3 regions of the Paenibacillus sp. FSL H8-0104 genome follow, and region 3 is predicted to be linked to each of the others. Evidence: predicted binding sites of a transcription regulator. Region 3 holds the regulator's gene; each other region holds the start of a gene.
What was found. The regulator Rex, encoded in region 3, represses fermentation and respiration genes when NADH is low (regulators of the CRP and FNR family bind a similar motif). The targets are predictions, from matches to a motif close to TTGTGAAATATTTCACAA.
Positions count from the first base shown of each region.

Region 1: the regulator Rex is predicted to act here: its motif matches at 4,568-4,585, upstream of pflB (formate C-acetyltransferase).
Region 2: the regulator Rex is predicted to act here: its motif matches at 3,482-3,499, upstream of NST38_RS28195 (formate/nitrite transporter family protein).

Region 1 covers NZ_JBBOTC010000001.1:4,512,786-4,520,428, reverse strand. Annotated here, with positions in the region: gene NST38_RS20115 (hypothetical protein) at 1-27, shown strand, start outside; gene NST38_RS20110 (Crp/Fnr family transcriptional regulator) at 117-833, opposite strand; gene adhE (bifunctional acetaldehyde-CoA/alcohol dehydrogenase) at 1,264-3,876, shown strand; gene pflB (formate C-acetyltransferase) at 4,668-6,926, shown strand; gene pflA (pyruvate formate-lyase-activating protein) at 7,016-7,643, shown strand, end outside.
Region 2 covers NZ_JBBOTC010000001.1:6,409,797-6,417,439, reverse strand. Annotated here, with positions in the region: gene NST38_RS28210 (ABC transporter ATP-binding protein) at 1-666, shown strand, start outside; gene NST38_RS28205 (glutathione peroxidase) at 906-1,385, shown strand; gene NST38_RS28200 (FAD-dependent oxidoreductase) at 1,871-3,232, shown strand; gene NST38_RS28195 (formate/nitrite transporter family protein) at 3,608-4,459, shown strand; gene NST38_RS28190 (molybdopterin-containing oxidoreductase family protein) at 4,885-6,948, shown strand; gene NST38_RS28185 (MFS transporter) at 7,141-7,643, shown strand, end outside.
Region 3 covers NZ_JBBOTC010000001.1:4,285,259-4,292,901, reverse strand. Annotated here, with positions in the region: gene panB (3-methyl-2-oxobutanoate hydroxymethyltransferase) at 1-140, shown strand, start outside; gene panC (pantoate--beta-alanine ligase) at 137-1,033, shown strand; gene panD (aspartate 1-decarboxylase) at 1,026-1,409, shown strand; gene NST38_RS18985 (tetratricopeptide repeat protein) at 1,527-2,150, shown strand; gene dinG (ATP-dependent DNA helicase DinG) at 2,293-5,154, shown strand; gene NST38_RS18975 (redox-sensing transcriptional repressor Rex) at 5,374-6,027, shown strand; gene NST38_RS18970 (amidohydrolase) at 6,014-7,321, shown strand; gene NST38_RS18965 (DUF5590 domain-containing protein) at 7,359-7,643, shown strand, end outside.

The DNA of each region.
Region 1 (7,643 bases), 230 kb from region 3:
AAGCTTGAATTGACCAATGCATCCTAAGTATACCAAGAAGCCCAATCTCTTTTTAGAGAACTGGGCTTTTTTTCATTAAATATATATAAGCAATATCCGATTATCATAGTCAAATGTTAAATACGACAGATCTCGTTCGGGCAAAGCTCACAGTGACAGATTCCTTGCAGCATCTTCAGATCTTTGATGACAATCATGCCATTGTCATATTCAATCCCATCTTTCTTACGCAGATCGCTTAACATGCGGTTTACACTTTCACGAGTGGCTCCAATCATATTGGACAGGTCCGTATGGGTAATTTTTTTGTGAATAATGACATGCTCTCCATGAGGCTCACCATACGAATTCGACAACCGAATGAGGGTGGAGCAAAGTGCACCCGGTTTGCCATATAACATGAGATCCCGGAATTTGGTCTGTGTCAACCGGTGGTGGATGCCCATCCATTTCATAAAATCGATCGCGAAGTCACAATGCTGGCAGATTAACATTTCCAGGTCTTTATGTTCCAGTACACCGATCTCACTGTCCTCCAATACTTCCGCTGAGAAGCTGTGTTTAGAGCCAAAGAAGGGATCAGCCTGCCCAATCATATCACCGGATTGATACATGTACATGATCAGTTCCTTGCCTTCATCCGTGGATTTGGTGATCTGGGCACGGCCCCGTTTCATATAATAAAGTTTGTCAGAGATGTCGCCTTCCCAGTACAGATGTGTACCTTCCGGATAGGTTCTATCTTTCATGGTAACCAGCAGATGGTTGAAATTTGCTTCCGAGAAACAGTTAGTATTACCGCGCTTTTCCAGTACAGTTGTTAGTTCTCTCATAAGTCTATCTCCCCTTTATGTCCATCGGACGACCTTCTGTAGTAAGCAGTAGCCTCCGAGGTTCGCCGCAAACCGTTGCCGTCCTGATCAGGGTCATCTCGGCCGGGAGGAAGGACGGTACAAATTGCGGTGGTTCAATTTTTAAGTTCAGTATATACCTAATCTTACCGTTTGAGGGGGAAGGAAAGGGGGCAAAAATGACGAAATTTCAAACATTGTGATAAAATTCACTTTTAATGGAGAGGATGAATTTTACAGCTCTATATTTTAAATAGGAAGTGAAAATGGTCGTATGAAGGACACTACAAAACTTAAATTAAATTTGTTATACTTTGTGAAAAAAATCACATAATTAAGTTTATTGTCATGTTACGATGTGAATGTAAACGAGAGAGACAAACTAATACGAACCTTTAGGAGGATGAGGGAGATGGCTGTAAAGAACGAAGTCGCCCCAGCAAAAGAACCGACAGCAGGTCAGTATATTCAAACGTTAATCGACAAAGCGAATAAAGCACACGCCGCATTCATGAAGATGGACCAGAAGCAGATTGACCGGATTGTGCAAGCAATGGCGCTTGCGGGTCTGGATAAACACATGATGCTCGCCAAGATGGCCGTAGAAGAAACAGGCCGCGGAGTATATGAGGATAAAATCACCAAAAATATATTTGCAACAGAATATGTGTACCACAGTATCAAGTACGATAAAACCGTAGGTGTGATTGAAGATAACGAGTATGAAAGCTTCCAAAAAATTGCGGAGCCGGTCGGCATCATCATGGGTATTACACCAGTTACCAACCCAACATCAACGACGATGTTTAAAGCATTGATTTCCATCAAGACGCGTAACCCGATCATCTTTGGTTTTCACCCATCTGCACAGAATTGTAGCCGGGAAGCTGCCAAAATCCTGCTGGAAGCGGCTGTGAAACATGGTGCACCAGCAGATTGCATTCAGTGGATTGATGATCCTTCCATGGATCGTACAAACGAACTGATGAATCACAATGATGTGGCTCTCATTCTGGCAACAGGCGGATCAGGCATGGTACGTGCAGCGTACAGCTGTGGTAAACCTGCACTGGGCGTAGGACCGGGTAACGTACCTTGCTTTATCGAGAAAAGCGCGGATATCAATCAGGCAGTAACGGATTTGATCCTGTCCAAGTCTTTCGATAACGGCATGATCTGTGCTTCCGAGCAAGCGGTCATCATTGAAGAACCGATCTTTGATCAAGTGAAGAAAAAAATGATTGCAAATGGCTGTTACTTTGTTAACAAAGATGAAGCAGCAAAATTGACAGCAGGTGCGATTAATACCGAGAAATGTGCGGTGAACCCGGCGATTGTTGGTCAATCTGCGGTAAGCATTGCGAAGTTGTGCGGTATTGAAGTTCCAGCAGGCACCAAAATTCTCGTGGCCGAGATTGAAGGGGTAGGTACCAAATTCCCATTGTCGGCTGAGAAATTAAGCCCGGTACTGGCTTGTTACAAAGTTAAAACGGCAGCAGAGGGCATTGAACGTGCAGCAGAAGTGGTTGCTTTTGGCGGCATGGGTCACTCCTCGGTTATCCACTCCACAAATGAAGAAGTGATCGGCAAATTCGCAGATCGTCTGCAAACTGGACGGATTATTGTGAACTCACCATCCACACATGGTGCCATCGGGGATATCTACAACACAAACATGCCGTCATTGACACTGGGATGCGGATCATACGGACGTAACTCGACTTCTTCCAACGTAACCGCTGTGAACTTAATCAATGTGAAAAGGGTGGCTCGCCGTACCGTGAATATGCAATGGTTCAAAGTGCCGAACAAAGTCTACTTCGAAAAAGGGGCAACGCAGTATCTTGCCAAAATGCCTGACATCACACGTGTGGCGATTATTACGGATGCCATGATGGTGAAGCTTGGATATGTTGAAAAGGTAGAACACTATCTGCGTCAACGCCAAATGCCAGTAGCGATCGAAGTGTTCTCCGATGTTGAGCCAGATCCATCCACAACAACGGTAGATCGTGGAACCGAAATGATGCGCCGCTTCCAACCAGACTGCATTATCGCACTCGGCGGTGGATCACCGATGGATGCTGCCAAAGCCATGTGGTTGTTCTATGAATATCCGGACACGGACTTCAACGATCTGAAACAAAAATTCATGGATATCCGCAAACGGATCTACAAATATCCACGTCTCGGCGTAAAAGCGAAATTTGTAGCGATCCCAACAACATCCGGTACAGGTTCTGAAGTGACATCGTTCGCGGTTATCACAGATAAAAATCAAGGTAACACCAAATATCCATTGGCCGACTATGAGCTGACACCAGACGTAGCGATTGTCGATCCGGAGTTCGTATACTCCCTGCCGAGAACAGCCGTTGCAGATACAGGCATGGACGTACTGACGCATGCGATTGAAGCTTATGTATCTGTTATGGCAAATGATTACACGGATGGACTTGCGATCAAAGCAATCCAACTGGTATTCCAATACCTGGAGCAATCGGCACTGCAAGGAGATAAACTGGCACGTGAGAAAATGCATAATGCTTCCACGATTGCAGGTATGGCGTTTGCCAACGCATTCCTGGGCATCAACCACAGCTTGGCGCACAAATGGGGCGGTCAGTATCACACCGCACACGGACGCACAAATGCAATCCTGATGCCACACGTCATTCGTTACAACGCGAAAAAACCGACCAAATTTGCATCGTTCCCGAAATATTCACACTTTGTAGCAGATGAGCGGTATGCCGAAATCGCCCGCATCTTGGGATTGCCTGCTCGCACGACAGAAGAAGGTGTTACCAGTCTCATCAATGCCATCCGTAACCTGAACAAAATCTTGGGCATTGAAGAATCGTTCCAGGAAATCGGATTTGATGCCAAAGACTTCGAAGCACATGTAGATTATCTGGCAGACCGTGCCTTCGAAGACCAATGTACAACCGCTAATCCGAAGTTACCGCTGGTAACTGAACTGGCTGATGTATACCGCAACGCTTTCTACGGAAAGTTTGAATAAAGAATCTAGAACGAAGCGTGCCTTACGGCAAGAAGATCAGGGTTCCCCGAGAGGGGAGCCCCGATTGCCGTCTTTCACACAATAACGAGAGGGCAGAAAAACAAAAGAGCGAAGCGTCTGTTTTTCAGGGTATATTCTAAGATTTGATTTGCTCCGAGCATAGAGGAGCAAAAGCGTTCTAGAGAGGTTACACGGAATCCGTGACATGACTGTTTGAGCCAGATGTTCACACAATAACGAAGAGGGCAGAAAAACAGAAGAGCGAGCATCTGTTTTTCAGGGTTTATTTCTAAGATTTGGTTTGCTCCGAACCTAGAGGAGCAAAAGGGTTCTAAAGAGGTAGTATGGAATTCGTGATGTGGCTGTTTGAGCCAGATGTTCACACAATAACGGAGAGGGCAGAAAAAACTGAAGAAGCGGAGCGTTCGCCTTTATCCCCGGATTTTCCCCTTTGAAATATAAAATTGAAAAAATCCGGGGATAACAGCGATCGGAAGTTGTTCTGCCCGCGCAGTGGCTAAGTGTGAATTTACAGGGGTCAATGCGACACAGCGCAGGTGGAGTGAGTTAGTTCACTGGCTTTGTGACAAAAATCACAGATGATGAAAGCCCCAAGTCGTATACTGAAAATGTAAGAAAAACATTCATCCCGCGGTTCCGGTTCCCAAGTAGAGAGAACATGTTCCGGTTTATGTGAAACAATTCACATTAATCGCGGCTCTGGGCACACAATGCTACGAATGAAGCAAGATGTTATGTGTCCAGAAATCCAAATTAGTGGAGGGATTACGATGTCGGTGATTGAAAAAGATGTCAAACAACAAACAGGCTGGAGAAACTTTACCAAAGGAACATGGACCAAATCCGTAGATGTGAATGATTTTCTGGCACACAACTTGTCTCCGTATTACGGTGACGAAGCATTTCTCGCAGGTGCAACCCAGAATACCAAAGAATTGTGGGAGATCGTATCTGATCTGACCAAAAAAGAACGGGATAACGGCGGTGTCCTTGACGTTGACGTGAACACACCAGGTACTATTATTTCTCACCAACCCGGTTATCTGGATCAATCCAAAGAGCAGATTGTCGGCGTTCAGACCGATGCTCCGTTCAAACGTTCCATTCAACCAACAGGCGGAATTCGCATGATGATTGACGCATGTGAGGCATATGGCTTTGAAATGCCACAGGGCGTCATTGATATATTTACAAACATTCGCAAAACACACAACCAGGGTGTATTCGATGCTTATACTTCCGACATGCGTGCAGCGCGTAAAGCAGGAATTATTACAGGTCTGCCAGATGCTTACGGCCGTGGCCGGATCATCGGTGACTATCGTCGTGTAGCTTTGTACGGGGTAGACTTCCTGATTCGTAACAAAAAAGGCGAACTGAATGCACTCGAAGTTGATGTTATTGATGAAGATGTCATTCGTCTGCGGGAAGAATTGTCTGAACAGATTCGTGCATTGCAAGAATTGAAACAATTGGGCGATATGCACGGGTTCGATATTTCCTTGCCAGCGACAACAGCAAAAGAAGCGTTCCAATGGTTGTACTTCGGTTATCTCGCTGCGATCAAAGAACAGAACGGTGCTGCGATGTCACTGGGACGTGTATCTTCTTTCCTGGATATCTACATTGAACGTGACCTGCAAGAAGGTATTTTGTCCGAAGAACAGGCTCAGGAATTGGTTGACCATTTTGTAATGAAACTGCGAATTGTCAAATTCCTGCGTACACCGGATTACAACGAACTGTTCAGTGGAGATCCAACATGGGTGACTGAGTCCATCGGTGGTATGTCCGTGAATGGCGAAACACGTGTAACCAAAAACAGTTTCCGTTTCCTGCATACACTGCACAACTTGGGTCCTGCACCAGAACCAAACTTGACTGTTCTCTGGTCAACGAAACTTCCAGAAGCTTTCAAAGATTATTGCAGCAAAGTATCCATCGAAACCAGCTCAATCCAGTATGAAAATGATGATCTGATGCGTCCGATCTACGGTGACGATTACGGTATTGCTTGCTGTGTGTCGGCGATGAAGATCGGGAAACAAATGCAATTCTTCGGCGCTCGTGCCAACCTGGCAAAAGCTCTCCTGTATGCGATCAACGGTGGTCGTGACGAGAAATCCGGAGCCCAAGTTGGACCTGAGTATCCTGCCATTACTAGCGAAGTGCTGGATTACAATGAGGTTATGAAACGCTTCAAACCAATGATGGAGTGGCTCGCGAAGCTGTATATGAACACCCTTAACGTCATTCACTACATGCACGATAAATACAGCTATGAGCGTATCGAAATGGCATTACATGACCGTGATATTGTACGCACGATGGCTTGTGGTATCGCTGGTCTGTCGGTTACAGCAGATTCACTGAGTGCAATTAAATATGCCAAAGTAAAACCAATTCGTAACGAACAAGGCATCGCTGTTGATTTCGAAATCGAAGGAGACTTCCCTTGTTACGGTAACAATGAAGACAGCGTAGACAGCATTGCTGTTGAACTGGTTGAGAACTTCATGGGCATGATTCGCAAGCACAAAGCTTACCGTAATGCAGTGCCAACGCAATCCGTTCTGACGATCACTTCCAACGTGGTATATGGTAAGAAAACAGGGACTACACCGGATGGTCGTAAAGCAGGTGAACCGTTTGCTCCAGGTGCAAACCCAATGCATGGTCGTGATAAAAAAGGTGCACTGGCATCCCTTGGCTCTGTAGCCAAATTGCCTTATGAACACAGTCTTGACGGGATTTCCAATACCTTCTCTATCGTGCCAAAAGCATTGGGTAAAGAGGAGACTACACGTAAATCCAACCTGACTGCGATGATGGATGGTTACTTCGGTCAAAACGCTCATCACCTGAACGTCAACGTATTTGATCGTCAACAATTGATTGATGCGATGGATCACCCGGAAAACTATCCGCAACTGACTGTACGGGTATCTGGATATGCGGTTAACTTCATTAAACTGACTCGTGAACAACAGTTGGATGTCATCAACCGTACGTTCCATGGCTCGATGTAAGTAATTTGCAAGTAGAAGACCGCTAGAGCAAGGCATTCCAAATCATATAAAACGCACAGCGGATGCGGATACAGAAAGGAAGAGGCAGCATGGTTAACGGACATATTCATTCACTCGAAACTTTCGGGACGGTTGACGGCCCAGGCATCCGCTTTGTGCTTTTTATGCAAGGATGTCTACTGAAGTGTCAGTATTGCCATAACCCCGATACATGGGCGCTGGATGGTGGAAAAGAAATGACGCTTGAGGAGGTACTGGCTGAAATTGAGCCGTATCTATCCTATTACCGCAGCTCTGGAGGCGGACTCACGATATCTGGCGGTGAACCAACGTTACAGGCTCACTTTGTAGCCGAAATCTTCAAGGAAGTGAAGCGCCGCTGGGGATTGCATACGACACTGGATAGCAACGGGTTTAACGAACCGGATCGGATTCACGATCTGTTGGATCACACAGACCTGGTTCTGTTGGACCTCAAACATATTGATGACGAGAAACATATCAAGCTGACAGGCAAATCCAACGAGAGAACGTTGAAAACGGCCAAGTGGTTATCGGAGCAAGGTCGGAAAATGTGGATACGCCACGTGTATGTGCCTGGTATTCATAACGAGGAAGAGGATCTGCTTAACCTCGGACGGTTTATAGGCACACTAAATGGCGTCGAGAAGTTCGAAATTCTTCCATACCATCAGATGGGGATCTACAAATGGGAAG
Region 2 (7,643 bases), 2.1 Mb from region 3:
GAAGTTGCCAAGCAACTTGCGATTCTGCCACAGAATCCAACAGCCCCTGAAGGTCTTACCGTTACTGAATTGGTATCGTATGGTCGCTTTCCTTATCAAAAAGGATTTGGCTCCATGCGTGCGGAAGACAAACGTATGATTGAATGGGCTATTGAAGTGACAGCCATGACTGAATTCCATGATCGTCCGATTGATCAACTGTCCGGTGGACAGCGTCAACGTGCCTGGATTGCCATGGCACTTGCCCAAGAAACAGATATCCTTTTCCTGGACGAGCCGACTACATTCCTGGATATGGCTCACCAGCTCGAAGTATTGCAATTACTGGAGCAACTGAATGCCACAGCCAACCGTACCATTGTTATGGTTGTGCATGACTTGAATCATGCTTCCCGCTACGCACATCACATGATTGGTATCAAAAAAGGTAAAGCCATCGCTCATGGTTCACCTGTGGAAGTTATGAACTCAGATGTACTTCGTGAAGTATTCAACATTGAAGCAGATATCGTGATTGATCCGCGTTCCGGTGTACCGCTCTGCTTGCCTTACGCTCTTGCAGGCGAACGCCAGCAATCGAAGACGCCAGAGCAGCTGGTCATGAACAGCGCGATGGTTCATGCTGGAGGACGGGCAGAACCACGTGTTCAAGCGACAGGAAGTTAACGAAATGGGCCATATGTGGTCCTTACATTATAGAATGAAGCCGCTGTGCGCTATCGCACGCGGCTCTTTTGCATTCATGGGGGATTTGCAATGCATGGGAGCAAAGGGGACGAGTAGACCCGGGATTTGGTAATCACATTGGATCAGGTTTATAATAATAGGACAGGCTGTGGGTTCATTGGTTATGCCAACGTGCTCGCAACAGCCCAAACCAACATATGTCATGGGAGGAATCAGTCATGTCCGTATATTCATATCAGGCGGTAACCACCGCGAACCAAGAAGTCTCACTGGATCTGTATCAAGGTAAGGTATTGGTCATTGCCAATACAGCCAGCAAGTGTGGGCTGACCCCGCAATACGGTGAATTGCAAAAGCTTTATGATCGTTATCGTGATCAAGGCTTGGTTGTACTGGGTTTCCCTTGTAACCAGTTTGGAGGGCAGGAGCCAGGTACAAGTGAGGAAGCGGAATCATTTTGCCAGATTAACTATGGTGTGAATTTCCCGGTGTTTGCCAAGGTAGATGTGAATGGTGAGGGCACTCATCCCCTGTTCCAATACCTGAAGGAGCAACAACCTGGCGTAGGTGAAACAAGCGACATTCAATGGAACTTCACCAAGTTTCTTGTTAACCGTGAAGGTGAAGTGGTAGGTCGTGTTGAACCGAAAGAATCTCCGGAGACAATGATTGCAGATATCGAGAAATTGCTCGGTTAATACAAGAACGTTTGAGAAGCCTGTCCTTGCATAAGCAAAGATGGGCTTCTTTGATTATTTTATATACGCAGATTTATTCTCTTCACAGGTATGAGTTGGATCCATGAGATCAACTCTGTAATGAAAATTGAAGCCATTTATTTTTTGTATAAGTCAAACATGAATGCAGAAGACGCCTCTAACTTTATACGTCCACACTGCATTCATACAGGGATCACGGAAGCCATTACATAGCATAAACCCGCCCAAATCCGGGGACAATGAAATCAATACAATGAAGGGAAGAAAGGCTTAAATACAGGGAAATGACCTCCTTCGACAAACTTTTTTTGCTCAACCTATTGCAATGTGAAAAATATCACATTATAATGAGTGTATAAAGTGAAATAAATCACATACACAGTTTCGAACAAGAAGTGAAATGTTTCACAACCATAACAACCTTATATTCAAACTCATTTATATATTTCGAGGAGGAACTTTTAATGAAAATCGCAGTTATCGGATGTACACACGCAGGAACCGCAGCCATCGTAAATACCGCTAAATTGTACCCGGATGCTACCATCACCGTGTATGAGCGCAATGACAATATTTCCTTCCTATCTTGTGGCATTGCACTCTACGTAGGTGGGGTTGTGAAAGACCCTGACGGTTTGTTCTATTCTTCGCCTAATCAACTGGCAGAGCTTGGTGTTGAGACCAAGATGCTTCATGAAGTAACAGCAGTAGATGCCAAGGGCCATACCCTTCAGGCTAAAAACCTGCAAACCGGGGAAGAATTTGAAGATACGTTTGACAAACTGATCGTGACAACGGGGTCATGGCCTGTCGTTCCAAAGCTTGAAGGCATCGAGATGGATAACATTTTACTTTGCAAAAACTACAATCATTCCAACACGATTATTGAAAAAGCCAAAGATGCCAAACGTGTCACCGTTGTAGGTGCAGGATATATCGGCGTAGAGCTGGTGGAAGCTTTCCAAATGAACGGCAAGGAAGTTACCCTGATCGACAGTGTGGACCGGATTTTGAATAAATACTTGGACCCTGAGTTCACGGATGCGATTGAAGATACGTTGACTGGACGCGGCATCAAGTTGGCACTTGGTCAAACGGTACAGAAGTTTACTGGTGAAAATGGCAAAGTGACTAAAGTGATCACGTCCAAAGGAGAGTTCGAAACCGATCTGGTTATTCTGTGCATTGGTTTCCGTCCAAATACAGAGCTGCTCAAAGGCCAAGTGGATATGCTGCCAAACGGCGCAATCATCGTGGATAAATATATGCAAACGAGTCAAAAAGACGTCTTCGCTGCGGGTGACAGCTGTGCTATTCATTACAACCCAACAGGCAAAGCATCTTACATTCCACTGGCAACCAACGCCGTGCGGATGGGTACACTCGTAGCCCGTAACCTGGTTCGTCCTACGACACCGTATATGGGTACACAAGGAACATCGGGTATCAAAATTTATGAGCAAAATATCGCGGGTACAGGGATGACGGAAATGTCTGCTGCTGACGAAGGCCTGATTGTTGAATCTGTCGTACTGGAAGACAGCTACCGTCCGGAGTTCATGCCAACGGCTGAGAAACTGTTGCTCAAAGTAGTATATGAGCAGGCTACTCGTCGGATCGTTGGAGCACAGGTGATGTCTCAGGTTGATCTGACTCAATCGATTAATACAATCTCGGTTTGCATCCAAAATAACATGACCGTAGATGAGCTGGCCTTCATCGACTTCTTCTTCCAGCCACATTACAACAAACCGTGGAACTTCCTGAACACGGCGGGTCTGCAAGCACTGCCTCCAATAGAAGTAAAAGCACCAGCAATGGTGTAAGGAAGCAGAATAGATGGTTGAACAGAGGGCATGATAAACGCCATACAAAGATAAGTCATGCTTGTCCGTAAATAAGAGGAGTACAATAACTGCCAAGATTCGAAACAAGGCGGATGATTATAAAGGAAAAGAAGACTGGCGAGTATATCGTCAGTCTTTTTTGTGATTTTTTTAGCTACAAAAGGCCTTACTACACTCTTGCTGTCATAACTATTCCAAGACACTCTTAAAGTATCTTTTTAAACAACATTGTGATAATTTGCACAAAGTTATGTTTAGGACCGAGATACAATTGAGATATGGTATTCAACGCATAAACAAAGGAATTCAGATGGTTTTATCCAACGATGAACAATGAAGGAGAGGATGAATGATATGGCAGCAAAAACACCTCTTGAGGTTGCACAATATACGGCGCAGACAGGCATGAAGAAGGCTCAATATCCGGCGTCTTCTGTACTGGTGCTTAGTTTTCTGGCAGGTGCTTTTATTGCGCTGGGGTTTCTACTGGATATTCGAGTGATTGCTTCTGCGCCAGCAGAGTGGGGAAGTCTGGTCAATCTGATTGGAGCGGCAGTGTTCCCGGTTGGATTAATCTTGGTACTCATCGGTGGTGGAGAGCTGTTGACAGGTAACATGATGGCAGTTCCACTTGCAACGATTGCAAGAAAATTATCCGTGGGTAGCATGTTGAAAAATCTAACCTTAGTGACGATTGGTAATTTTGTTGGAGCTTTGTTTGTCGCGTACGCGTTTGGACATGTGCTGGGTCTGACCGGAGAGGGTGTATATCTGGCAAAAGTGGTGGATATGGCTGGGCATAAGCTGCATGAGGGTTTCCTGCAAGCTTTCATCTCTGGCATCGGCTGTAACTGGCTGGTCGCGCTGGCCGTGTGGTTATCTTATGCTTCGGATACGATGAGTGGCAAGGTACTGGGCATTTGGTTTCCAACGATGGCATTTGTGGCGATTGGATTCCAGCACGTTGTGGCCAATATGTTCCTCATCCCGGCGGCAATCTTTGAAGGACATTATTCGTGGGGTCAATATGTGATGAATTTCATTCCGGTATGGCTCGGGAATCTGACTGGTGGTGCTCTGTTTGTAGCTGCAGCCTATTGGGTGGTGTACCTGCGCCAAGCTGAGCCGAAAGTGAAGCCGGAGATAGCAACGTCGATCGAAGCTGTGGAGACGGAGGCTAGAGTGATGTTGAGCAAACAAGCATAGCGGGCACAGCGTAGCATGTGTGCACGGGTTATAGAAGAGAAGACGATTCTGATCTTGCTCGGTTCATGGCGAATATGCTGTGAGGGAGCAGGGCGGGATCGTTTTTTTGTATGGGGTTCTTGTTGGAGTCTAACGCAAAATAAATTCGCCATGACAAGGTTCGGGGGAACGAAACCTGTTCATGGCGAATTTCGGGAGTGGTCCATGATATGGCATGAGGAGGAAGTGGGGAAACACTAGCCTAATGCCTTATTTTTAATTTACCCCTGAATTCTGAAGTTGAATCAAACTCAAAAACATTTTTTTGAAAATAATTTAAAGCCGCTATAGCGGCGAATATGAAGCAAAAACATACTGTTCTCTTTACGCGATAACCTCGAAGAAGATATGATATAGGGATAGCTTTTAAAGAAGGGAGCCTTACGATGATCGATCAGGAGAATGGTGTATTTGCGGCGGTGTGCCCGCTCGACTGTCCGGACACTTGTGGTCTGTTATTACATAAAGAGAACGGCAAAATTGTGAAGGTGGCAGGCAATCCGGATCATCCCATAACCAAGGGTGCCATCTGTAATAAAGTTAGAAATATGACTGAGCGGGTGTATCACCCCGAGCGTCTACAATATCCGATGAAACGTGTAGGAGCCAAAGGTGAAGGCAAGTTCGAACGAATTAGTTGGGATGAAGCGATTCGCGAGATTACGACCAAATTCACCGCATTGTCCGAAACCTACGGCCCGGAGAGCATCCTGCCCTACAGCTTTTACGGTAACATGGGCATTCTCGGCGTAGACGGTATGGATCGGCGTTTCTTCAATGCGCTTGGTGCGAGTGTACTGGAGCAGACGATCTGTAACTCTGCTGGAAATACGGGCTGGAAATATACGATGGGTGCCAACCGGGGAACGGTGCCGGAAGATACGGAGCATGCGGATCTCATCCTGGTGTGGGGCGGCAATATCGTCAGTACAAATATGCACCAGGTCGTTTTGGCGGAGAAAGCCCGTAAGAAAGGCGCCAAGATTGTCGTCATCGACGTTCATCGCAATCGTACCGCCCAATGGGGCGACTGGTTTATTCCGCTGTATCCGGGCACGGACAGCGCACTGGCGCTGGGTTTGATGCATGTGCTATTCGAACGGGGACTAACGGATGAAGCGTTTATGCAAAAGTATACGGTAGGTCATGAAGCACTGCGTGATCATGTCCGCAGTTACACCCCTGAACGTGTTGCACGCATTACGGGCGTGCCGGAGGAAACCATTGTGGAGCTGGCCGAACTATACGGCAACGCACAGGCAGCCCATATTCACATCGGCAATGGCCTCCAGCACCATGATAATGGGGGGATGAACGTGCGTAGCGTTGCATGTCTGCCTGCCATTACAGGGCAGTGGCTGAAGCAAGGCGGCGGTGCCGTTCGCACTAACAGCTACGCGAGCACAAATAGCGACGCGCTCGAACGTCCGGAGCTACGGCAGAATCCGGAGCCGCGAGTGGTGAACATGAACCGGATTGGTGAAGCGTTGCTGGAAGCAGAGCAGCCAATCCGAGCGATGATGGTTTACTGCAGCAATCCACTGGTGGTGGCACCGGATACCGAGCGGGTGGAGCGAGGTTTTGCACGGGAGGATCTGTTCACGGTTGTGCATGATCTGTTCATGACGGATACGGCGAAGTATGCAGATATCGTATTGCCAGCCACATCTTCATTTGAAGCGACGGACCTGTACACCTCTTATTGGCATCAGTACGTTCATCTGCAAGAGCCGGTGATTGCACCGATTGGGGAGAGCAAGAGCAATGTGGAACTGTTCTCACTGCTTGGGCAGGCTATGGGGTACGATCCTGCAATCTTCGGAGAAACACCGGAACAGATGATTGAGGACGCACTTCAGGGCACAGGCAACCCCTACATGAATGGGGTCACGTTGGAAGGACTGAAGGAACATCGATTCGTGAAGCTGGATATGACGCCATATGCTGCATATCTGGATCAGCTGCCCACACCTTCAGGCAAAATTGAATTGTATTCCGAGACGATGGAACAGAGAGGGCTTCCGCCGCTCCCTACCTATAGTGCTCTGGTTGAAGGATATGATGGGGAGCATCCGGCTGGACCTGCCGATACGTATCCATTGATGTTCCTGTCGCCGCCAAACCATAATTTCCTGAACTCCACCTTTGGTAATTCAGCCAAACATCAGCGTTTGGAAAAGATGCCTTTATTGCAGATACACCCCGAGGACGCCATCCGTAGAAACCTAGAGGATGGAGATGAAGTAGTCGTATGGAATGATCGTGGGCGCATTGAACTTACCGCCAAGGTGAGTGAAGCCATGCTGCCGGGAACAGTGATTAGCCAAGGCTTATGGTGGGATGGTGACGGGAAGAAGCAGCGGGCGAATTCACTGACGTCCAATCGGTTGTCGGACATGGGGAACGGGGCGACCTTCTTCTCAGCCACTGTTGAAGTGAAGCGTCAATGAGTGTGCTTGCAGCATGATTTTTTTGAGGTAAGATGAACAAAGGCTAGAACTTGAGCAGGATTATAGTGCAATTGATGTAACACTTCATAAAACCTTCGCTCTGGCTGGTTATATTTATGCCGTCAGGGCAAAGGTCTATTTTTTATGGCCATTTGTATGTGCAGAGGTACTAAGGAGAATGAACTAGAGATGATGAGATGGCTGGATAACTATCCAAAAGAAGTGAGAGTATTTTTATTAGCAAGTCTGGTTAACGCAACAGGCAGTGCCTTGATGTGGCCGCTGACCACCATGTATGTGTTTGATGAGCTTGGACGGACGATGGCAAACGCGGGTTTTGTAATCCTCATTCAGTCCCTGGGTGGCATCTTTGGACAATTGCTTGGTGGTTCGTTGTATCACAGAGTAGGCGTGAAGAAGCTGATTATTGGCTCACTGGCGCTTAATGCGTTAGGTTTGTTTGCGTTGCCGTGGATTAGTGCGTATTGGGTCGTATTTATATGTGCCATGGGCTGGATTGGTCTGTTCAGTTCATTGTCGCTGCCAGCGATTCAAGCCTTTATTGGCTTCCGGTTTGCGGAGCGACGCGGTGAATTATTCAATATTATCTATGTGGCGAACAATATCGGGGTGGCGATTGGTACGGCGTTGAGCGGTTTTCTGGCTGACTTTTCCTATCACCTCAGCTTTGTACT
Region 3 (7,643 bases):
GAACCAGCATCGAAGCTTACGTGAAAGAAGTGAAAGATCGTTCGTTCCCGGCCGAAGAGCATGTATTCAATGCGGCGGATGGTGTTCTGGATCAACTGTACGGCGGACAACGCAAGGAAAAGGTGGCGAGTAACTCATGAAAGTATTACGGACAATCGCAGAGTTAAGACAGGAACTAAGTTTGAAGCGTCAAGCGATTCGGTCCAGTGCGTCTGTTGTAGGTCTTGTACCAACAATGGGTTATCTTCATCAAGGTCATGCAAGCTTGATGCAGGCAGCCAGACAACAGAGCGATATCGTGGTATTAAGCATATTTGTTAATCCAATTCAATTTGGCCCTAATGAAGATTTTGACAGCTATCCGCGGGATGAAGCCAGAGATGTGGAAACAGCACGCTCACAAGGAGTGGATATCGTATTTATTCCCTCTGTTGAAGAGATGTATCCACAGGCAACGCAAACGACCGTATCTGTCTCAAAACTGACGGAGCGCTTATGTGGCGCTTCACGTCCAGGACATTTTGACGGGGTAACAACTGTAGTCTCCAAGCTCTTCAACATCGTACAGCCACAGCGTGCATTTTTTGGAATGAAAGACGCTCAGCAGGTTGCGGTCATTCAACAGATGGTGAATGATTTGAATATGCCTGTAGAAATTGTACCCTGTCCGATTGTTCGCGAAGAGGATGGCCTTGCCCTCAGTTCACGTAACGTCTACCTTAACCCAGAACAGCGCACACAGGCCTTGGTTCTATCGAAGGCACTACGTGCAGCTCAGGAAGCCGCAGATACAGGTGTAGCTACTACAGCCGCAGATATCCGTCGTATTCTGCGCGAGCACATTGCAACCTCACCGCTTGCCGTTATCGACTACGCCGAGATTCAGGCTTTTCCAAGTCTGGAGCCGCTCACAGATCAGGAAGAAGTTCAAGGCCGTGACGATCTGCTCATTGCACTTGCGGTGAAATTCGGAAAAACAAGATTGATTGACAATATAAGGTTGCAAAAATCGGAGGTACTGTCCCATGTTTAGAACACTGATGAAATCCAAAATTCACCGGGCTACGGTAACGGAAGCCAACTTGAACTATGTGGGTAGTATTACCATAGATGAAGACTTGATGGAAACATCCGACTTGATGGAAAACGAGAAAGTGCAAATTGTGAACAACAACAATGGTGCACGTCTGGAAACATATGTGATTCCAGGACCACGCGGAAGCGGGGTCATATGTCTTAACGGCGCAGCTGCACGTCTGGTACAGCCTGGAGATAACGTCATTATCATTTCTTACGCCATGATGTCGCAAGAAGAGGCAAATACTCACAAACCAACCGTTGTATTTGTAGATGGACAGAATAAACCTGTACAAACGATGAAACAGGAAGTCCACGCAACAATTATGTAATCGACTGGTAAGGAGAATGAAATCGGCCCTTGAAGCAAAAAATGAGTACAGGTCACTGCACTAATCCATTTTTTCAAGGGTGGGGATGCATCGATGTTCCAGCATGTTTTCGCAGAAATGAACGACATGTTAGATGAAATTATCAAGAGCTATCCTTCCGCTGAAGGCCTGAACAAACAAGAATTGTTGCAAAAGTGGAACTTGCTTAAGCGGATGAGTGACGGAATGCTGGATGAATGGCTGATGTTTGAAGAAAAGATGAGCCAGGTGAGGGAGCGAGAGATGGATAAGCCTGCTTCCCTTGAACCGGAACAGGAAGCTGTTACCGCTCTGCCTGAACTCCATCTGGAATGTTTCAGTCGAGGTCAGGGTTATTTCAAATTACAGATGTATCCGCAGGCGATCATGCAATTCTCCCGGGTTGTGACCGACCATCCGGAGAGTGCATTAACTCGTTTTTACCTGGCGCTGGCGTATCTGAATCTGGAACAAATGGCGGAAGCCGGAACACATTTACAGCAGATCATGTACCTTAAAGGTTCACCTCGCTTGAAAGGGCTTGTGTGTAACGCCCTGGGCTGTATTCAAGTCAAGCTTGCGAATCCCGAAGCTGCATGTTCACTCTTTGCACAGGCCCTTCAGTATGACCCGACATTGACCGAACCACTGTACAACATGGAAGCTTGCAGGTTGAACAGGGGAAAATTGCAATATGCTAATCAGCTGACGACCCTTCATTAAGCGGGAATTCGGCGACAAAAAAACGGTGTTCCCTCCTTTGGCATAGCGGCGGGGACACCGCTTTTTTGTTAGTTAATTTTCAAATCCCCTTTTTTTTGCTATGCTGTAACATAGACTGGAATGGAAGGGACCGTACATTGCAATGAAATTTGCCGTATTGGATTTCGAAACAACCGGCACGCAGTCCGACGGTGAGATTATACAGGCCGGACTTGCCATCATAGATCATGACTACAGCATAACTCAAATATATAGTTCTTATGTGAACCCTGGTGTACCGATTCCCCCGTTTATTTCGGGGTTGACGGGTATTACCGATGCAGATGTGGCGGACGCTCCTTCACTCGAAGAGATGATGATGGAGATGGTTCCGCTGCTTAATGATGTGGTGCTTGTTGGACACAACGTCGCTTTTGATTTTCACTTTTTGCAGAATGCTCTTGACCGTTGCGGTTATTTGCCGTTCACTGGCCGCATTCTGGACACGATTGATTTTCTGAAGATCACATTCCCATCACTGGGTTCTTATCAACTCGGTTATGTGTCTTCCGAATTTGGATTTCAACATGATCGCCCTCACCAGGCAGACAGTGATGCACTGGCGACAGCCTATGTGCTACTCAAGTGTCTGGATGAGTTAAAGGAATTACCGCTCATAACGATTCAGCGCCTCAGTGACCTGTTTGCACCAGAAGACAGTGACTTGGGTTGGTTCTTGGACGGGATGCGCAGTGAGAAGGAAGCAGAGCCGATTCAGGATCTGGACGGACATACCTATTATCGTCAGCTTGCTCTTAATGTAAGTGATTGGACCGATATTGGTGCACCACGCGATGAGCGGGAGGCTAACCCCCTCGATGGTGTAAGCTTCGAACAGTTTATGGACCAGGTTCGGGAGAACCTGAAGGATACGCTGGATCATTACGAAGAGCGTGAAGCGCAGACTCAGATGTTCAGCAGTGTAAGGCAAGCCCTGGATGAAGAGAAACATCTCTTGATCGAAGCTGGAACGGGTACCGGTAAATCTCTAGGGTATCTGTTGCCTGCTATTTACGAAAGTGTGAAGCAAGAACAGAAAGTTATGGTTAGCACGCATACGATCAATCTGCAGGAGCAATTGAGAGAGCGGGACATTCCGATGCTGACTCAAGTGGTTCCGTTCCCGTTTAAGGCTGCTGTATTCAAAGGACGTGGACATTACCTGTGCCTGCGCAAATTTGAACACAAAATCAATAAACGTGAATTCGCCACACCGAAAGAGGATTATTTCACAGCTGCTCAGATGATCGTCTGGCTTACGCAGACCGAAACCGGAGATGATGAGGAACTTAACCTTAGCGGACGCGGAGGGGACTTCTGGGAGACCGTACAGAGTGAATCCGAATCATGTCTGGGAAGATCCTGTCCATGGTTCCGTAAATGCTTCTACCATCGTGCCAAACATGAAGCAGGGTTGTCTGATATCGTAATCACCAATCACTCCAAATTATTTACGGATGTGAAAGCCGCGCATCAGCTGCTGCCAGCCTATGAGAGTCTTGTGATCGATGAGGCACATCATCTGGAGGATGTCGCTGGTAAACATCTTGGAATGCATATGAAATATTTCACCTTGGTTCATACACTGACCCGCCTATTTAAAGACAGTCGTAATGGTCAGCTACCTATGCTTCGTTCGCAGTTTTCCGGGCATGAAAATTCGGTGCAATGGGGCTCCATGGTGGATCAGATGTTCCCGCTTGCTCTTGAAGTTAAGGAGCTGTGGGATCGTATGAGCGATGCCTTGTTTGGTCTCTTGCCTGAACGAAGTGATGCTTCACCGGGAGAGACGGGGCAATTTTCACTGCGTCTGAAAGCATCTCAGAAACCTGCAAAATGGCAGGAGTTGCAGGATCTGGAGAACCAGATTTATGTGACTCTGGGCGATTTGGTTCGCAAAGGGGACAAATTGCTGCTTGAAGTGAAAGAGGATCAGGATGATTATCAATCGGATAGTCTGATCACGGACATTACAGGATTGCTGAAAGATCTGACCACATTGAAGGAGAATCTACGTTTCTTCATGCGTATGGATGACGCCAAAACGGTGTACTGGATGGAAGCCAGCGGTCAGTTCCGCAGTAAATCTCTTCAGCTGTATGCCGTACCTGTAGATGTCAGTGCCCAACTTAAGGATTTATTTTTTGACAAAAAGAAAAGTGTTGTGCTTACATCGGCTACGCTCTCGGTAGATAAGTCATTCCAGTTCATGATTGAGCAGCTTGGCTTACAGGAAGCCTCTGAGAATAATCGGCTGTTAACGTCGATGCTGCCATCACCTTTCAACTATCGCGATCAGGCACTTCTGGTGATTCCGCGTGATTTCCCGAGTGTGAAGGGAAGTGTGGGTGATGCGCACTTTGTTAATATGCTGGTGCAATCACTTGCAGAGACGGCAATTGCTACGCGTGGACGCATGATGGTTCTGTTTACTTCATACAAGATGTTGCGACAGGTCTATGATCCGCTGAAGGAGGCACTGTCTGGCAACGACATCTCGTTGCTTGGGCAAGGCGTTGACAGTGGAAGTCGTTCCAAATTGACTCGCAGGTTCCAAGATGCCAAAGCAACGGTACTTCTGGGCACAAGCAGCTTCTGGGAGGGTGTAGATATCCCGGGAGAGGCGTTAACTTGTCTCGCTATTGTGCGACTGCCGTTCCAGCCACCGAATCATCCGTTGGTGGAAGCCAAGAGTGAGTTGCTTCAGGAGCAGAAGAAAAATCCGTTCATGAAACTGTCCGTGCCACAAGCGGTCATTCGTTTCAAACAGGGATTTGGCCGATTGGTACGTACAGCAAAGGACAGAGGAATTGTCATTGTTTATGATACACGGGTGATTGAAGCGTATTATGGTAAATTCTTTTTATATTCATTACCTGGACCCAAAATGGAGCATATGCTCACGGAGCAGATGGTTCCACGAATTACCGAGTGGTTGGAAAAACCTGCTAATGAACAAAAATAATGGTTGTTTTGTTCGTTATATCATTGCATGACACTATCGTTTGGCGTTAAACTTTATTAGATATTTCCGTATCCGATTAAAGTAGTTGCACGTAAGAACTTATAACCTAAATTACAAGGAGCATTCTGTATAAAATGTCACGTTTATCTTTGAGTTTTATACAGAATGCTCATCTTTTCATCTATTATTTTATCGTGGCCTTGGTAAGGGGGAGCAAGAATGAAATCGGATAAAATTTCGGAAGCGGTGGTACGACGTCTGCCTGTTTACTTGCGTTATTTGAACGAGTTGCATCAGCGTGAGGTGGCTACTGTTTCTTCTCAAGAGCTTGGACAGAGGCTGGATCTGAATCCGGCCCAAATTCGTAAAGACCTGGCTTACTTCGGTGATTTTGGTCGTAAAGGGATCGGGTATGATGTATCCTATTTGATCGAGAAAATTCGTCACATTCTCAAAATCGATCAGCAAATTAATGTAGCTCTGGTAGGAGCGGGTAACCTCGGTCAAGCCTTGTCCAACTACAACGCATATCTGAAAGACAACATGAAGATTGTTGCTGTATTTGATGCATATGGACCGAAGATAGGTAGTCAAATCAACAGTTTGACGGTAAAACCAATGGATGAATTGACGGAAGCGGTTAAAATGGAAAACATTCGCATCGGAATTATCACGGTTCCGGATACGGAAGCCCAAAATGTAGCCGATCAGCTTATTGAATCAGGAATTGAAGCGATCCTTAATTTTGCACCAACCATTCTAAAAACACCGCCGCATATCCGCATTCACCATGCTGACTTTACAACAGATCTGCTTAGTTTGGCCTATTACTTGGATACTGGAAAGGACGACGAGGAAGATGACAACAAATAGATGGGTAATTCACAATGGCAAATTTGCTGTTAATGAAGGCGGCACAACATGGAACGTGGTCCAAGGATACATGGTTGTTGAGAATGACAAGATTGTGCATATTGGTGAGACATTGCCGGATGAAGACAAAAATTGTACCAAAGTGGATGGAAAAGGACTGTTCTTCCTGCCGGGTCTGATCAATACGCATGGTCATGCAGCGATGTCGTTGCTCAGAGGGCACGGAGACGATCTTGCATTGCAAGTATGGTTGCAGGAAAAAATGTGGCCGATGGAAGCGAAAATGACTTCAGAAGATGTATATTGGGGAACTTCGCTATCAGTGCTTGAAATGTTGAAAGGCGGAACTACAGCTTTCCTGGACATGTACGATCACATGGATCAAGTTGCCAAAGTTGTGGAGCAATCCGGCGTTAGAGCGGCACTGGCACGTGGTGTAATCGGGCTGTGCTCGGAAGAAGAACAATTGCGGAAGCTGGAGGAGTCGGCAGCGTTTGCACGTGAGTGGAATGGACAGGCAGATGGTCGCATTACAACCGTAATCTCGCCACACGCCCCATATACATGCCCTCCTGACTACATAGAGAAGCTTGTGCAGGTCGCGAACGACCTAAACCTTCCCCTTCATACACATATGTCGGAAACGCTTCGTGAAGTCGAGCAGAACGTGGCTGATTATGGACTGCGTCCTGTGGCACATCTGGAGAAACTGGGCTTTTTCTCTCGTCCATCCCTGGTTGCACATGCGGTGCATCTGAATGACGAAGAGATTGAGATTCTGGCCCGCCATGATGTGGCTGTATCCCATAACCCGGGAAGTAATCTGAAACTCGCTTCCGGTGTTGCGCGGGTACCTGCGTTGCTGAAAGCAGGAGTTACCGTGTCACTCGGAACAGACGGTCCAGCAAGTAACAACAACCTGGATATGTTCGAGGAAATGAGACTGGCTGCATTGATTCACAAAGGTGTATCTGGTGACCCGACGGCAGTGCCAGCAGGCGAAGCGTTATTACTCGGAACGTCATACGGTGCCAAATCCATCTTCTTGAATAATACCGGAGCACTTCAGGTTGGCATGAAGGCTGATTTTATCGCCCTTAACATTGAACAGGCACATTTCTATCCACATACAGACCTGATCTCACATACGATTTACTCGGCTTCTGCCAAAGATGTTGAACACGTATGGGTGGATGGAAAACAAGTAGTGAAACATGGCGAATGTCTGACGCTGGATGAAGAACGCATTTTGCGTGAGTCTCAATTGGCATTTGATGGTCTGCTTGCTCGTTAATTGCAGGACAGCATCATAGGGAAAGGAAGTTCGGCTTTTGAAGAAAAAAAAGAAGTGGATATGGATTTCGCTGCTTGCACTGGTTCTGATTCTGTTTGGACTTCAGCGTTATTACGTTCATGTCACGCAGGACCAACGCAAGGAAGAAGCGCTCGCCATACAAGCAGCACAGGAGCAACTGGGCATTACATCCTATGATGAATTGCGTAAGTACATCTGGGGAGACAAAGAAGGCTCTGACAACATCTACTGGACCCTGATCGGCAAAAACAAGGATAACCAGGATGTTATGGTCTGGGTTAAGTTCGACGCAAACAATCAA